Regions from separate parts of the Burkholderia sp. Ac-20344 genome, predicted to be linked through region 1. Evidence: riboswitches for the same ligand, from Rfam matches in the RefSeq annotation. Region 1 holds a riboswitch; the other holds the start of a gene.

What was found. A riboswitch is a leader RNA that binds a small molecule or an ion and turns the genes downstream of it on or off. The one in region 1 is predicted to bind glycine.
Region 2: another riboswitch for glycine. It lies ahead of G3N64_RS00315 (D-amino acid dehydrogenase); the one in region 1 lies ahead of gcvT (glycine cleavage system aminomethyltransferase GcvT).

Annotation. Positions count from the first base shown of each region.
Region 1 covers NZ_JAAGPP010000224.1:687-8,771, forward strand. The annotation lists gene G3N64_RS36320 (oxidoreductase) at 87-1,139, shown strand; gene G3N64_RS36325 (hypothetical protein) at 1,296-1,658, shown strand; glycine riboswitch at 1,782-1,885, shown strand; glycine riboswitch at 1,919-2,052, shown strand; gene gcvT (glycine cleavage system aminomethyltransferase GcvT) at 2,137-3,255, shown strand; gene gcvH (glycine cleavage system protein GcvH) at 3,374-3,754, shown strand; gene gcvP (aminomethyl-transferring glycine dehydrogenase) at 3,900-6,827, shown strand; gene G3N64_RS36345 (alginate lyase family protein) at 6,979-8,085, shown strand, end outside.
Region 2 covers NZ_JAAGPP010000001.1:69,264-77,348, forward strand. The annotation lists gene pntB (Re/Si-specific NAD(P)(+) transhydrogenase subunit beta) at 1-173, opposite strand, end outside; gene G3N64_RS00310 (Re/Si-specific NAD(P)(+) transhydrogenase subunit alpha) at 189-1,808, opposite strand; gene G3N64_RS00315 (D-amino acid dehydrogenase) at 1,927-3,183, opposite strand; glycine riboswitch at 3,320-3,415, opposite strand; gene G3N64_RS00320 (ABC transporter substrate-binding protein) at 3,529-4,608, opposite strand; gene G3N64_RS00325 (IclR family transcriptional regulator) at 5,086-5,907, opposite strand; gene G3N64_RS00330 (ABC transporter ATP-binding protein) at 6,244-7,335, shown strand; gene G3N64_RS00335 (ABC transporter permease) at 7,349-8,085, shown strand, end outside.

The sequences.
Region 1 (8,085 bases):
CGGGCAACGTCATGCCAAAATAGCCGGTCGTCTTCGCGCCGTCTCGGCGCACCATCCTTTAGTTTCCTTCGCAGCCAGGGATTGCCATGTCGTCATTGCTCAGGATTGGTTTGATGGGTTTCGGTTTCGCCGGCGCGACGTTCCACGCGCCCGTGATCGCCACGAGCGGCCGTACTGAAGTTGCCGCGATCGCGACGGGTCAGCCCGATCGCGCGCAGGCTGCGTATCCGGGCGCGCGCGTCGTCCCCGATCTCGACACGCTGCTCGGCCTCGACGACATCGAATGCGTGGTGATCGCCACGCCGAACGACACGCACTTCGCGCTCGCGCGCCAGGTGCTCGAAGCCGGCCGCCACGTGGTCGTCGACAAACCCGTCACGCTCACCGCCGATGAAGCGCTCGCGCTCGCGCGGCTCGCGAACGCGCGCAGCCGGCTGTTCGCGCCGTTCCACAACCGCCGCTGGGACGGCGATTTCCTCACCGTGCGCCGCATCGTCGATTCGGGCGAGCTCGGGCGGCTGACCTATTTCGCGTCGCACTTCGACCGCTTCCGGCCGACGCCGCGCACGCGCTGGCGCGAGGAGCCCGCCCGCGGCGGCGGCCTGCTGCTCGACCTCGGCCCGCACCTGATCGACCAGGCGCTCGTGCTGTTCGGCCTGCCGGAAACGGTGAGCGCGACCGTCAAGACGCGCCGTGACAACGGCGCGGCGCCCGATTTCGTGCACCTGCAGCTCGGCTATCCGGACAAGGACGTCGCGCTGCATGCGAGCGCGCTGTCGGCGATCGAACCGGCGCGCTTCACGCTGCACGGCACGCGCGGCAGCTACCAGAAGTTCGGGCTCGACACGCAGGAGGACCAGCTCAAGGCCGGCCTCACCGCGGACGACGTCGAATTCGGCGGCGGCAACCCGCCCGGCCTGCTGCGCGAGCTCGACGGCGAAGTCGAGGTCGAGCGCCCCGTGCCGACGCTCGACGGCCAGTACGCGGAGTTCTATCGCACGCTCGCCGCGTCGATCCGCGACGGCGCGCCGTTCCCCGTCACCGCGCAGGATGCCGTCGACGTGATGACGATCATCGAGCTTGCCGCGCAGAGCGAGCACGACGGCCGCCGGCTGCCGTTCGTGCGCCGCACGATCTGACACCGCGCCGGCCGCTGGCGGCCGGCCGGCGTACCCGCATCCGGATCAGCCGGAACATTCGGTTACAAATGCCGGGGGAACGAAAGTCAGCGTCCGACCGGTCTGACGCGTTTCTCAAAAAAGTCGATCCGACACCAATCCGTCAGGAGAATGTTGATGCAACGGTTGATTCGCGCGGCAGCGTGCTGCGTCCTGGTTTCCTCGCTTGCGGCCTGTATCGTGCAGCCGCAGCAGCCGGTCCGCCCGGCGCCCCCGCCGCGGCCGAATCCGCAGGTCGTCGCGAACGAGCGGATGCAGCAGATCCAGGGCCGGATCGACAACCTGCATCGCCGCATCGATGCGCGCGTGAACGGCGGCTACTACCCGCCGCCGTACGGCGCGCAGCTTCATCACCGCCTCGACGTGATCCGCCAGGAAGCGAACGACATGTCCGCGCAGCACAGCGGCGGCCTGTCCGGCGACGAGCAGCGCGTGCTGAACCAGGAACTCGACACGGCCGCGCGCGCGATCGGCGAGTAACGCACTGGCGCCCGCCGGTGTGGAAAAAGCGGCGGCACCGCTTGTCGCCGGCCGCCGCCGCTTGTCGCGAAGCGACATTCTTTTGCTCAAATTGACAAGGCTCACCCGCTCGCGTACAGTCGCCCGCACGCGTCGGGAGAGCGTGTAACCGTGCTGTTCCAGCACCGGTTGCGCCGCCGAAGGGGCACACCCGCAAACTCTCAGGCAAAAGGACCGACCGCGTCGGGGAATCCCGTCCGCGCATTGCGCGGGCCACACTCTCCCCGCACTCTGGAGAGCGGCAGTAGCCCGCAGCGCATCGGCTGCGCGGGCAAGCTGCCCACCGAAGGGGCGCGCGTTCGCCAGGCCTGGCCGGCAGCGCAATCTCTCAGGTATCGAGGACAGAGGGGCATGTACCGGATCGCTCGCAGGCCGTCGGCCGCGGTGGTCGGCACATGGCCGTTCTGATCCGCGCGCAAGCGCCTTGCCTGAGGCCTCGATGACTGCACTGAATCACACCCCGCTCAACGCCGCGCACCGCGCGCTCAATGCCCGCATGGTCGACTTCGGCGGCTGGGACATGCCCGTCAACTACGGCTCGCAGATCGAAGAACATGAAGCCGTGCGCACCGATGCCGGCATGTTCGATGTGTCGCACATGTGCGTCGTCGATTTCACCGGCAGCCGCGTGCGCGCATTCTTCGAGCATGCGATCGCGAACAACGTCGGCAAGCTCAAGACGCCCGGCAAGGCACTCTACTCGTGCCTGCTCAATCCGCAGGGCGGCGTCATCGACGACCTGATCGTCTACTACTTCACCGAAGAATTCTTCCGCGTCGTCGTCAACGCCGGCACGGCCGAGAAAGACATCGCGTGGTTCAACCAGCTGAACGAGCAAGGCGGCTTCGGCGTCACGATCGCGCCGCGCCGCGATTTCGCGATCGTCGCCGTACAGGGCCCGAACGCCCGCGAAAAAGCCTGGTCGACCGTGCCCTCCGCGCGTGCCGCAACGAGCGAGCTGAAGCCGTTCAACGCCGCGCAGGTCGCCGGCACGCCGTTCGGCGATCTCACCGTCGCGCGCACCGGCTATACCGGTGAAGACGGCTTCGAAGTGATCGTCCCGGCCGTGCACGTCGAAGCGTTGTGGAACGCGCTGCAGCAAAACGGCGTGCGCCCGTGCGGGCTTGGCGCGCGCGACACGCTGCGCCTCGAGGCCGGCATGAACCTGTACGGCCAGGACATGGACGACACCGTCTCGCCGCTCGACGCGGGCCTCGCGTGGACGGTCGACCTCTCCGCGCCGCGCGACTTCGTCGGCCGCGCCGCACTGGAATCCAACGGCACCCGCGCCGCATTCGTCGGCCTGATCCTGCAGAAGGAAAACGGCAAGGCGGGCGGCGTGCTGCGCGCGCACCAGAAGGTCGTCACGCCGCACGGCGAAGGCGAGATCACGAGCGGCACGTTCTCGCCGTCGATGCAGGAATCGATCGCGTTCGCACGCGTGCCGGCGGCCGTCCAGATCGGCGACCTGGTCCAGGTGCAAATTCGAGACAAGAATCTTCCCGCGCGCGTGGTAAAACTGCCGTTCGTGCGCAACGGCAAGGTCCTCGCTGCGTAACGGCCGGGAGGCCCGCCTCCCGGGAAGCCGGGAGATGGCGCCCGGCGCAACACCACACCCGGCGCGCCCCGGCGGCGCGCCAGCAGAACGAACACACCCTTTTATCCAGGAGCATCCGATGAGCAACGTCCCGGCCGATCTGAAATACACCGACGAACACGAGTGGGTCCGCACCGAAGCCGACGGCACGCTGACGGTCGGCATCACCGATCACGCGCAGAGCACGCTCGGCGACATCGTCTTCCTCGAACTGCCGGAAGTCGGCAAGTCGGTCTCGGCAGGCGACGCCGTCGGCGTCGTCGAATCGGTGAAGGCTGCCTCCGACATCTATTCGCCGGTGTCCGGCGAGATCATCGCCGCCAACACGGAAGCCACCGACGCCCCGGAAGGCGTGAACAGCGACGCGTACGGCGTGTGGCTCTTCAAGATCAAGCTCGCGGCCGGCGCATCGACCGACAAGCTGATCGACGCCGACGCCTACAGCAAGCTGATCGACTAACTCTCCCCCGAACCGCACGGGGCCGGTCAGCCGCCCTGCCCCGTGCGGAACCCGAGCCGGCGCCCACGCGCCCGCTCGGGCCGACTGCAAAGGATGGGGCCCGAGTCAGCGCCCAAGCGCCCACTCCGGCCGACCAAGGAACGCCATGAAGCTCGAACACCCGGACCGCCTGATGAACCGCACGCCCCTCTCGCTCGCCGCGCTCGAAACGCACGATGCGTTCGCCGAACGCCACATCGGCCCCGACGCCGCCAGCCAGCAGGCCATGCTCGACACGCTCGGCTTCGCGTCGCGCGCCGCCCTGATCGAGGCCGTGATCCCGGCCTCGATCCGCCGCGTCGAAACGCTGCCGCTCGGCCCGTTCGCGCAGCCGAAGAGCGAGGCCGAAGCCCTCGCCGCACTGCGGGTTCTCGCGGACAAGAACCAGGTGTTCCGTTCGTATATCGGTCAGGGTTACCACGACACGCACACGCCGGCCGTGATCCTGCGCAACGTGCTCGAAAACCCGGCGTGGTACACGGCCTACACGCCGTACCAGCCCGAAATTTCCCAGGGCCGCCTCGAGGCGCTCCTGAACTTCCAGCAGATGGTGGCCGACCTGACGGGCCTCGCGATCTCGAACGCGTCGCTGCTCGATGAAGCCACCGCCGCGGCCGAAGCGATGACGCTGCTGCAGCGCACCGGCAAGCCGGCGTCGAACGTGTTCTACGTCGCCGACGACGTGCTGCCGCAAACGCTCGAAGTGATCCGCACGCGCGCGCTGCCGGTCGGCATCGAGGTCAAGACGGGCCCGGCGGCCGACGCTGCTCAATCGAATGCATTCGGCGTGCTGCTGCAGTACCCGGGCGTGAACGGCGACGTGCGCGACTACCGCGCGCTCACCGAAGCGATCCACGCGGCCGGCGGCCACGTGGTCGTCGCGGCCGACCTGCTCGCGCTGACCGTGCTCACGCCGCCCGGCGACTGGGGCGCGGACGTCGCGATCGGCAACACGCAGCGCTTCGGCGTGCCGATGGGCTTCGGCGGCCCGCACGCCGCGTATCTCGCGGTGCGTGACGAATTCAAGCGCCAGATGCCGGGCCGCCTCGTCGGCGTGACGGTCGACGCGCAGGGCAAGCCCGCGCTGCGCCTCGCGCTGCAGACGCGCGAACAGCACATCCGCCGCGAGAAGGCGACGTCGAACGTGTGTACCGCGCAGGCGCTGCTCGCGATCATGGCCAGCATGTATGCGGTCTACCACGGCCCGCACGGCCTGAAGACGATCGCGCTGCGCGTGAACCGCATCGCGGCGCTGCTCGCCGCCGGCGTGAAGCAGCTCGGCTTCGCGACCGTCAACGACACGTTCTTCGACACGCTGACGATCGACACCGGCGCGCGCACCGCGCAGGTTCACGAATTCGCGAAGGCGAAGCGCATCAACCTGCGCCGCGTGAGCGACACGCAAGTCGGCGTATCGGTCGACGAAACGACGACGCGCGACGACCTCGCCGATCTCCTCGCCGTGTTCGCGCAGGCCGCGGGCGGCACCGCACCGTCCGTCGACGCGCTGGACGCGGGCGCAGCCGGCGTCGCCGCGCTGCCGGCCGGCCTCGAGCGCACGAGCGCGTACCTGACGCACCACGTGTTCAACCGCCACCATTCCGAAACCGAAATGCTGCGCTACCTGCGCAGCCTGTCGGACAAGGATCTCGCGCTCGACCGCTCGATGATCCCGCTCGGCTCGTGCACGATGAAGCTGAACGCGACGTCGGAAATGCTGCCCGTCACGTGGCCCGAATTCGGCGGCATCCACCCGTTCGCACCGGCCGACCAGACCGTCGGCTACCGCGAGATGATCGGCCAGCTCGAGCAGATGCTCGTCGCGGCCACCGGCTACGCGGCCGTGTCGCTGCAGCCGAACGCGGGCTCGCAGGGCGAGTACGCGGGCCTGCTGATCATCCACGCTTACCACGCATCGCGCGGCGAAGCCCACCGCGACGTGTGCCTGATCCCGGCGTCCGCGCACGGCACGAACCCGGCATCCGCGCACATGGCCGGGATGAAGGTCGTGGTCGTTGCATGCGACGCGCAGGGCAACGTCGACATCGCTGATCTCAAGGCGAAGGCCGACGAGCACGCGAAGGATCTCGCGGCGATCATGATCACGTATCCGTCGACGCACGGCGTGTTCGAGCAGAACGTCCGCGAGATCTGCGAGATCGTCCACGCGCACGGCGGCCAGGTGTACGTCGACGGCGCGAACATGAACGCGATGGTCGGCCTGACCGCGCCGGGCCAGTTCGGCGGCGACGTGTCGCACCTGAACCTGCACAAGACCTTCTGCATCCCGCACGGCGGTGGCGGCCCGGGCGTCGGCCCGGTCGCGGTCGGCGCGCACCTCGCGAAGTTCCTGCCGAACCAGCGTTCGACCGGCTACACGCGCGAAGAAGACGGCATCGGTGCGGTATCGGCCGCGCCGTACGGCTCGGCGTCGATCCTGCCGATCTCGTGGATGTACATCGCGATGATGGGCGCGAAGAACCTGACCGCCGCGACGGAAACCGCGATCCTCAACGCGAACTACATCGCGAAGCGCCTCGCGCCGCACTACCCGGTGCTGTATTCGGGCCCGGGCGGGCTGGTTGCGCACGAGTGCATTCTCGACCTGCGTCCGATCAAGGAATCGAGCGGCATCACCGTCGACGACGTCGCGAAGCGCCTGATGGACTACGGCTTCCACGCGCCGACGATGAGCTTCCCGGTACCGGGCACGCTGATGGTCGAGCCGACCGAATCGGAATCGCAGGAAGAACTCGACCGCTTCATCGCCGCGATGATCGCGATCCGCGACGAAATCCGTGCGGTCGAGGAGGGCCGCGCCGACCGCGAGGACAACCCGCTGCGTCACGCCCCGCACACGGCGGCCGTCGTCACCGCGAACGAATGGCCGCACGCGTACTCGCGCGAGCAGGCCGCGTACCCGGTCGCGTCGCTCGGCACGAACAAGTACTGGCCGCCGGTCGGCCGTGCGGACAACGTCTACGGCGACCGCAACCTGTTCTGCTCGTGCGTGCCGATGTCGGAATACGCATAACGCGCGCCAGGCCAGGAGCCGTCCGATGGTGACCGCACCGCACGCAACCCGGGGTTGCGTGCGGTTTTTTTGTTCGCCGCTCGAACCGGTTCACGTTCGCCCGCCAATCCGGCTAACATCACACGCGATCCAGCCAATGAAGGAGTTCCGCATGGTGCGTCCGATGTTTCCGGGCCATGGTGCAACGCAAAGGCGGCCGCACGCGCGCCGCTACGTGCCGATGCTCGTCGCGTCGCTGTCGTTTGCCGCCGCCGGTCTCGGCGCGTCCGCCAGCGCGCGCGCGGCAATGAATTTCTGCGCGGCGCCGGCACTGCAGGCGAGCGAGACGACACAGGCCGAGCCGGGCGTCCAGGCGCTGATCCGCAGCGTCGACGCGCGCATCGGCGAGCAGCCGAAGGCGATGGCGCGCGTGCACACCGAGGGCACGCTGCCGCACGAAGGCATCTACGACCAGAGCGCCGACGCGCTGAAGGACATGGAGCTGATGCGCGACGCCGCGCTCGCGTGGCGCGTGACGAATGCGCCGCGCGACCTGCAGCTCGTCGACCGCTTCCTGTCCGCGTGGGTCGCGACCTACCAGCCGAGCTTCAACCCGATCGACGAGACGCGCTTCGACAGCCTGATCGTTGCGTACGACATGACGGCGAGCGCGCTGCCGGTGAAGACCCGCAACGCAACGGCCGCGTTCATCGCGAAGCTCGGCGCCGGCTATGTCGCGCAGATCGACGCGCAGAAGCGCCCGCTCACCGGCACCTGGCGCAACAACTGGCAGAGCCACCGGATCAAGCTGATCGCGCTGTCCGCGTTCACGCTCGGCGACCGCAAGATGATGAACGCCGCGCAGCGGCTGTTCGTCGAACATCTCGCCGACAACATCGGCCCGGACGGCAAGACGTGGGACTTCGAGGAACGCGATGCGCTGCATTACGCGGTCTACGATCTGCAGCCGCTGGTCACGGCCGCGCTCGCCGCGCGCCGCTTCAACCGCAACTGGCTGCGCGAGCGGGGCGTGAACGGCGCGACGCTCGCGGCCGCGCTCGACTGGCTCGTGCCGTACGCGCTCGGCGAGAAGACGCACGAGGAATTCGTGAATTCGCCGGTGCCGTTCGACGCGAAGCGCCGCGAGGCCGGCCTGCCGGGCTACACGGGGCAGTGGGACCCGAAAAACGCCACCGAACTCTTTCATCTGGCCGCGCGGCTCGACGGGCGCTACGCCCGCGTCGCACAGCAACTTTCCCCAACGCCGCCCGCATGGCTC
Region 2 (8,085 bases), on a different contig from region 1:
CCCGCGGCCGACACGCGCGGACCGGCCACGGTGGCCAGCACCGCGATCAGCATGCCGATCATCCCGAGCAGGTTGCCGCGACGCGCGGTTTCAGGGTTGGCCAGCCCGCCGAGGCTGAGGATGAACAGGATCGCGGCGCCGATATAGGAGACGGTAGTCAGGTTTGCAGTCATTGTCTTGTCGTCCCCTTATTTGCGGAACATTGCCAGCATGCGTCGCGTGACCGCGAAGCCGCCGAACATGTTGACGGCCGTGAGCGTGAGCGCACCGACCGCGAGGCCGAGGATCAGCCCGGACGGGCGGTCGCCGGCGTTGGCCAGCTCACCGAGGGGCGGCGCGACCTGCACGAGCGCGCCGATCGCGATGATCGACGAGATCGCGTTGGTCACGCTCATCAGCGGCGTATGCAGCGACGGCGTGACGTTCCAGATCACCATGTAGCCGACGAAGCACGCGAGCACGAATACCGTGAAGTGCGACAGGAAGCTGGCCGGTGCGAACTGGCCGACCAGCAGGAAAGCCAGCGCGCCGACGGCGAACACGATCGCGAGCGCCTTGGCCGACATCGGCTCGCCGCTGTGGCCGTGGCCCTTGGACTTCGCGGGCGCGGCCGCGACAGGCGCTGCCGGAGGCTTCGGCGCGACGACCGCCTGCTTGATCGGCGGTGGCGGCCACGTAATGTTGCCTTCCTTGATGACGGTGAGGCCGCGGATCGCGTCGTCGTCGAAGTCGACGTTGATCGTGCCGTCCTTGGCCTTGCACAGCTCCTCGACCACGCGCAGCAGGTTGGTCGCATACAGCGTGGACGACTGCCGCGACAGGCGCGACGCCAGATCGGTATAGCCGACGATCGTCACGCCGTGGCGCACGACGGCCTCACCGGGCACCGTGAGTTCGCAGTTGCCGCCCTGTTCGGCGGCCATGTCGACGATCACGCTGCCGGGCTTCATCGACTGCACCATCTCGGCCGTGATCAGCTTCGGCGCGGGCTTGCCGGGGATCAGCGCGGTCGTGATGATGATGTCGGCGTCCTTGGCCTGCTGCGCATACATCGCGCGCTGAGCCTGCTGGAAGCCTTCGCTCATCACCTTCGCGTAACCGCCGCCGCCCGAGCCTTCCTCTTCGTAGTCGACCTTGACGAATTCGCCGCCCAGCGACTTGACCTGATCGGCCACTTCCGCTCGCGTGTCGTTGGCGCGCACGATCGCGCCGAGGCTCGCGGCTGTGCCGATCGCGGCGAGGCCCGCCACACCGGCACCGGCGATGAAGACTTTGGCCGGCGGGACCTTGCCGGCCGCCGTGACCTGGCCGTTCAGGAAGCGGCCGAACGCATGCGCGGCCTCGATCACCGCGCGGTAGCCGCTGATGCCGGCCATCGACGTGAGCGCGTCCATCTTCTGCGCGCGCGACAGCGTGCGCGGCAGAGAATCGATCGCCAGCACGGTGGCGCGCTTCGCGGCCAGTTGCTGCATCAGTTCGGGGTTCTGCGCCGGCCAGACAAAACCGATCAGCGTGCCGCCCTCGCGCATCAGCGCCACTTCGTCGACGCTAGGTGGACGCACCTTGAGCACGATATCCGAACTCGCCCAAAGCGCGGCGGCGGAGCCGATGATTTCGGCCCCGACTGCACGGTAAGCATCGTCATCGAAGTTGGATCTTTCACCAGCACCGGATTCGATAGCGACAGTAAAGCCAAGCTTGGTCAGTTTTTTCACCACGTCGGGCACGGTGGCGACGCGCTTTTCGCCGGGGAAGCCTTCCCTCGGGACACCAATGCGCTGCGGCGTAGAAATCAGGGTGGATTGCATTAACGATTCCTGGACTTGCATTCAATATGAGAGCCACCGAACGTCTATCCTGCAGCAATACTGCTTTCAGCTATTTCGCTCTAGAAATCGTTCGGCTGAGTGTGGATTTCACTGGATTTCAACTGATGTCCGTCGGAAGATGCTCCCATACGATTTTTCCTATTGCCACTGCCGTCGCGGCCGAAAGAGTCCACCCGAGATGACCGTGGCCGGTGTTGTAAAACACGCGTGGCGCCCTGCCCTTCATCACTCTTGGCATCATGTCGGGCATCATCGGGCGCAGTCCGGACCACGGAACCACTCGTGAAGTATTAACCGTAAAATTTTGATTGACCCATCTAACTAGCGGATCAATACGGTCCATTCGAATGTCGCGATCGTAGCCATTAAATTCGGCCGTTCCTGCTACCCGGAGTCGGTCAACACCCAATCGACTAGTCACGATTTTTGCACTCTCGTCGAGAAGACTGACCCAAGGCGCTTTTGACACGCTGTCCTCGCCATCGAGATAAACTGTTATCGAATATCCTTTTACCGGATATATATTCAGGCGATCACCAAATAGATTGGCAATTCCCCGACTCCCCACGCCGGCGCATACTACGACTGCATCGGCCACCATCTCTTCTGCATATGGGTACGGAGAACCCTCTTGCGTTGGGACATCTATCGCAACGCTCAAGCGGACGCCACTATGCCGGCACTGAACATTCTTGACCGTTACACCCTGTCGAAAGCGGACGCCGCGCCTCTCACACGCGATTGCGAGGCCACGCGTAAACCTGTGTATATCCCCCGTCGAATCCGATGGCGTGAAGTATCCGCCGTAGTATTCCCCTTGCAGAGTAGGTTCGATATTTTTTATTTCTGCGGGCGACACGGCAAAACGCTCAAGTCCAGCCGACACTAGAAGTTCGTTTGTTCGAGTGGCCGCATCATATGATTTTCTGTCATGATAAAAATGCAGAATGCCCCGCCTTTCTAGATCGAAATCAATCTGTTCACGCTCGGCTATTGAAAAAATATAATTTCGCGCCTCAAGCGCCAACTTCACAGTAGCTATAGTGTTTTCGCTATAATTCTCAATATTCGAGACAAATTCACCAATCCACGAGTACTTGTGCCACGATGGCTTCGGATTGAAAAGGACAGGAGCGTCCTGCTTAAGCATCCATCGCAATCCCTTCAGAATAGTTCCAAAATTGTTCCACACTTCGGCATTGCATGCCGATAGTTGCCCACCGTTGGCGAATGATGTCTCCATCGCTGGATAGAGATGCCGGTCAACGACGGTTACCTGGTATCCAAGCTCGGATAGGGTGTACGCCGTCGTAACACCTGTAATGCCGGCGCCAATAATAATGATATGTGGCATGAACGGTTCCGCGAAGAATAAAGAATTGCCGAAAGTTCGGCTCATACCCCATCTGTCACGGTACCTGAGAGCTTAGGCGCAAGAAGCCGCCGTCCCCTTCGGTGGGCATGCGCGCATGCCTCTCTCCAGAGTTTAAAACGCCGCCACAGTCCTTTTGCCTGAGAGTTTCCGGGGCGGTTGCTCCGTCGGCGCCTCAGCCCTTATGGGCTGAGGTCTCTCCTGCAGCGCGTCAATTGCACCTTGAGTTCGATCTTGAACGAACGGTAACGGCACTGAGTCGTGCACAAAGCTGCCTCAATGCCGCCATTAGGCGGCGTAACCGATGCCGCCTATACTTGCGGATACCTATTTCAGGAGCCACTGCGTAAAGCGCAACTTCAGCGCGTCCTGATTCTCGGCCCAGAAATCCGCGCCAGCCTGGATCGAATCTTTGATGTTTGCAGGATACGTAGGCATATGCGGCGCAACGCTTTCTTTTGTGCCGGGATAGTTACCGACCAGCGCAACTGCAGAACGCCGCGTTGGCCCATTCGAAGTCAGGGTTGAGAGAGCCGCTTGACGATCAGGTTTGCTTGCAAACTTCACGAACTCGAGAGCTTCTTGCGTATGGGGAGCACCTTTCGGAATCATGAAGAAATCCGTTGACCAAACATCACTGTCCCACATGATCCGGAACGGTGCTCCTTCCATGCGAGCGACGAAAATCCGGCCCGCGTAAGCGGAAGTCATGGCGACTTCATTTGACGCCAGCAATTGTGGCGGCTGGGCCCCGGCCTCCCACCACACGACATCTTTCTTGATGCTATCAAGTTTGCGAAAGGCGCGGTCGACACCAGCAGGAGTCGAGAGCACGGTATAGACATCCTTTCGCGGAACTCCGTCGGCCACCAAGGCCCACTCGAGCGTCGCAACCGGTGACTTTTGCAGTCCGCGCTTGCCGGGGAAGTTCTTAATATCAAAGAAATCCCTGATGCTCTTCGGCTGCTTCGACGCGTTCGCGTTGTAGGCAATAGCTCGAGCCCACGAGATCGACCCGAGGCTGCACTTGGACGTTGTACCGGGTACGAAATCAGACACACCAGCAGTCCCGTCAGCATTTGCCGGAAGCGTCGATGCGTTGAATCTGGTCAGCAATCCATCTTCACACGCCCGTCGTTCGTCGAAGATGTCGGAGACAACCACGTCCCAGACCACCTTGCCCGCTTGCTGCTGGGCGCGAATTTCACTCAAGCCACCGTTGTATTCAATGACTTTGACGGCGATGCCAGTGGCCTTGGTAAACGGGTCGAACAGAGCCTTTTTCTGAGCTTCCGTGTAGCTACCTCCCCATGATGCAACGGTTATTTCCTTGCTGCCCTCAGCCATCGACGACATCGAGATCAGCAACGCGGCACTCGCGATCACCACCCTTCTCATTACGTTCATTGCATCACCTTTCCTATGAAGAAACCACGCCAAGATCAATACGAACGTTGCAAACATTGCCCCACGGAGCGTCACCGCGCATGCTAAGCATGCAAAAACGGAATCTTTGCATCAATTGTGGAATTTACCTACCTGAATCTCGATAGCCCGCCTCGCTGGGTGCAGTCTACATCTTCCGAATTTCGGAAAAATAAAACATGCTCTTTCGATTTCAGGAAATTTTGGTCCGCCACCGTACGTCACAAGGGACGCGCGGTCAGAGCGGCAATGTTCGGCTCAAATGGCGCGGAGAGGTACCCGTCGCCCCTGAGTCGGCAAACACCAACCCAAGGTGACGATGTGGCAGGACAGGAGAAGAAAAATAGGAAGGAAATCAGACTGCCGTCGCCGTCACGACGGGCGACCGCGCCGCGACAGTGCAGTCAGGTGTGTGCGCACGCTCAGCCAACGGTCGCGTGACCGGCGGAAGTCTCGGGATCAGGTATCAATTTCACTTTCAACGTCGCTGATAGCATGCAGACCGGTCGACTGCAGTGTCGTACGCAACGCGTTTGCGGCTTCTTTCAGGCTTTGCACAACCGTTTCCGTATCAAAGCTCATCAACAGCCTTTCCTTAAGAGCGACTATACCGACGCCGTACAGTGCACCTGCAGATCCAATCAGCACCGGACAGCAGATCGAATAAACCCCCGGGTCAAACTCGTCATCGCTTATTGCGTAGCCAAGCTCCCGGACCTCCGAGAGCTTCGCTTTCAGCTTCTCGGGGTCGACGATTGTGTTGGGCCGATACTTCTCGAGCGGACCTTGGAGCTGCCGATCGATGATCGCCTCGGATTGAAACGCAAGCAGCGCCTTGGCTGAGGCGGTGGCGTTTAGTGGAAACACGTTGCCGGGATAGATGAGATTTCGACTCGGAGACGATGGCAGCACCGTAACAGCGAGCTGGATTGAATCCTGGACTAGTCTTACCAGATACGCAACCTGACCAAAGCTGTCTGCAAGCCTCTGCAGTGTCGGCTCGGTAAGTACCTGAAGCGTCTCGAGACTCAGAGAACTTTGGAATATGCGTATCAGTCGCGGCCCAATCCGATACCGGGACCGTCCGCGCTGCCCCACGAGAAAACCGGCATCCAACATGTTGTTCACGAGGCGGTGCGCCGAAGGCATCGGCATCCCGGTCTGAGACGAAATTTCGACAAGGGTGAGCCCCTGGTCTGACCTGTTGATCGCCTCCAAGATCATCGCAACCCTTTCGAGTCGCGGAATTCTGTCACCTTTTTCGAGATCGGTATCGGACATCTGGCTTCAAGCTCTGGTGAGTTGCACGGATTCGGCAATCATACGTTGAAAAACGCAATGTCGGGGCTCTTGCCTCTACCGTGGTCGAGTCGCCGCTCCGTCGATCCCCCCCCAAAAAATCCCATGGCGCCCTCTCGCCTGTATCGCCCAGCCCATCGGTAGCCTGCCAGAGCATCATTGATGCAGGAAAGGGGAAACACACCCGGCGCCCAGCATGCAACTTCCGGAACCTGACCAGCAAAAACCCCTATTTTTGTCCGCGTTGACTAAAAAACGGAATTACAGTTTAATTTTAGAAACATTGAAGCCCACCGCCAGTCGCCGCAGGAGTGTGAAATGAAAGACGCGATAGTTGAATTCCGGGACGTCCGGAAGAGTTACGACGGGCACACGCCCGTCGTTGCTGGACTCAACCTCAGCATCCATCGAGGGGAGTTCCTTACGCTCCTTGGGCCCTCGGGATCCGGGAAAACCACAACGCTCATGATGCTCGCTGGGTTCGAAACCCCCAGCAGCGGCTCAATCTCTCTGGACGGAGCCGCAATTACCAGCGTCGCACCTCACAAGCGAAACATCGGAATGGTGTTCCAGAGCTACGCGCTCTTTCCACATCTGTCGGTGGCCGAAAATGTTGCTTATCCGCTGAAGGTTCGCAGAGTGTCGAGGGCCGAGATCGCTGAACGAGTGAGTGCCGTGCTCGATATGGTGAAACTGAAGGGGCTCGGCGACCGCCTTCCCGCCCAATTGTCGGGCGGGCAACGACAGCGTGTCGCACTTGCGCGCGCGATCGTCTTCGAGCCCCGCATCGTGTTGATGGATGAGCCACTTGGCGCGCTCGACAAGCAATTGCGGGAGCACATGCAGTATGAGATCAAACAACTGCATGCGCGCCTCGGCGTTACGATCGTCTACGTCACTCACGACCAAGGCGAAGCACTGACCATGTCTGACCGCATTGCAATCTTCAATGAGGGCATCGTTCAGCAACTCGCATCTCCCGTCGCCCTGTATGAGCAACCGAGAAACTCATTCGTAGCTTCGTTCATTGGCGAGAACAATCAGCTGTGCGGACGACTATCCGAAATCCGTTCCGAAAACTGGATCGTCGATAGCCCCGGTGTGGGCAGGCTTACTGCGAGCGGCGTCGGTGCCGCGGCCGCTATTGGCGATCTGATAAAGCTGTCCATCCGCCCGGAGCGAATTGTCCTTGGCCCGGAAGCCGATTCTCTGAATAACCGTTTCAACTGCCGCGTCACTGACCGAACCTATCAGGGCGACCACATCCGGGTACGACTCGCGCGCGACGAAGGTGACGGTTTGATCGCAAAACTTGCAAACAATCGCGACTGCGAACGTGTCCAAATCGGTGACATGGTGACCGTTGGCTTCCGTTCGGAAGACTGTATTGCGTTCCGCTCAGCCACGTGAGGTGAGAATGAACATGCCAGACACCGCCTATGTCCCGCCTGCGGCCCCTCCCGTGCACACCGATCGGCAATATCGGCACGTCAAGTTGCGCGCCCAGGTTCGCGCACTTCTTCTGATACTGCCGCTCGTTGCTTTCCTGGTCGCGTTCTTCTTGCTCCCGATCGCCCAGATGTTGTACCGCTCCGTTGACGCGAGTGCTGTTGCGCTGCCACTCGCCCAGGTTCACGCCGAGCTGGCTAACTGGAGCGGAGAAGGCGCACCGTCCGAAGGGGCATATAAAGCACTGGGAAAAGAACTGATGACGCTTGACGACCGCGACGAACTGGGGCAAGTCGCTCGCGAGTTGAGCTACAGGTACACGGGATTCGAAGGGCTGCTGCGCAAGACCGTGCGCCACTTGGAGGAATCCGGAGGTACTCCCGGTACTTGGAAAAGCAGATTCGTCGGCATCGATCCGCGGTGGGGCACGCCCGAGCCTTGGGGAGTGATCAAATATTCCTCCGGAAAAATCACTGCACAAAATCTGCTTGCCGCAGTGGACTTGCGCCAGACCGCGACCGGCAGTGTCGCTATTCAGCCTGAGGACCAGCGACTGTACCTCGCCGTTTTCACCAACACGCTCGTGATTTCCGTAAGCGCGACACTTGCATGCTTGCTCCTTGGGTTTCCGGTGGCACATCTGATCGCGACCGCGCGCAGACGCACTGCCACTGTGTTGATGATGCTCGTACTGCTTCCCTTCTGGACATC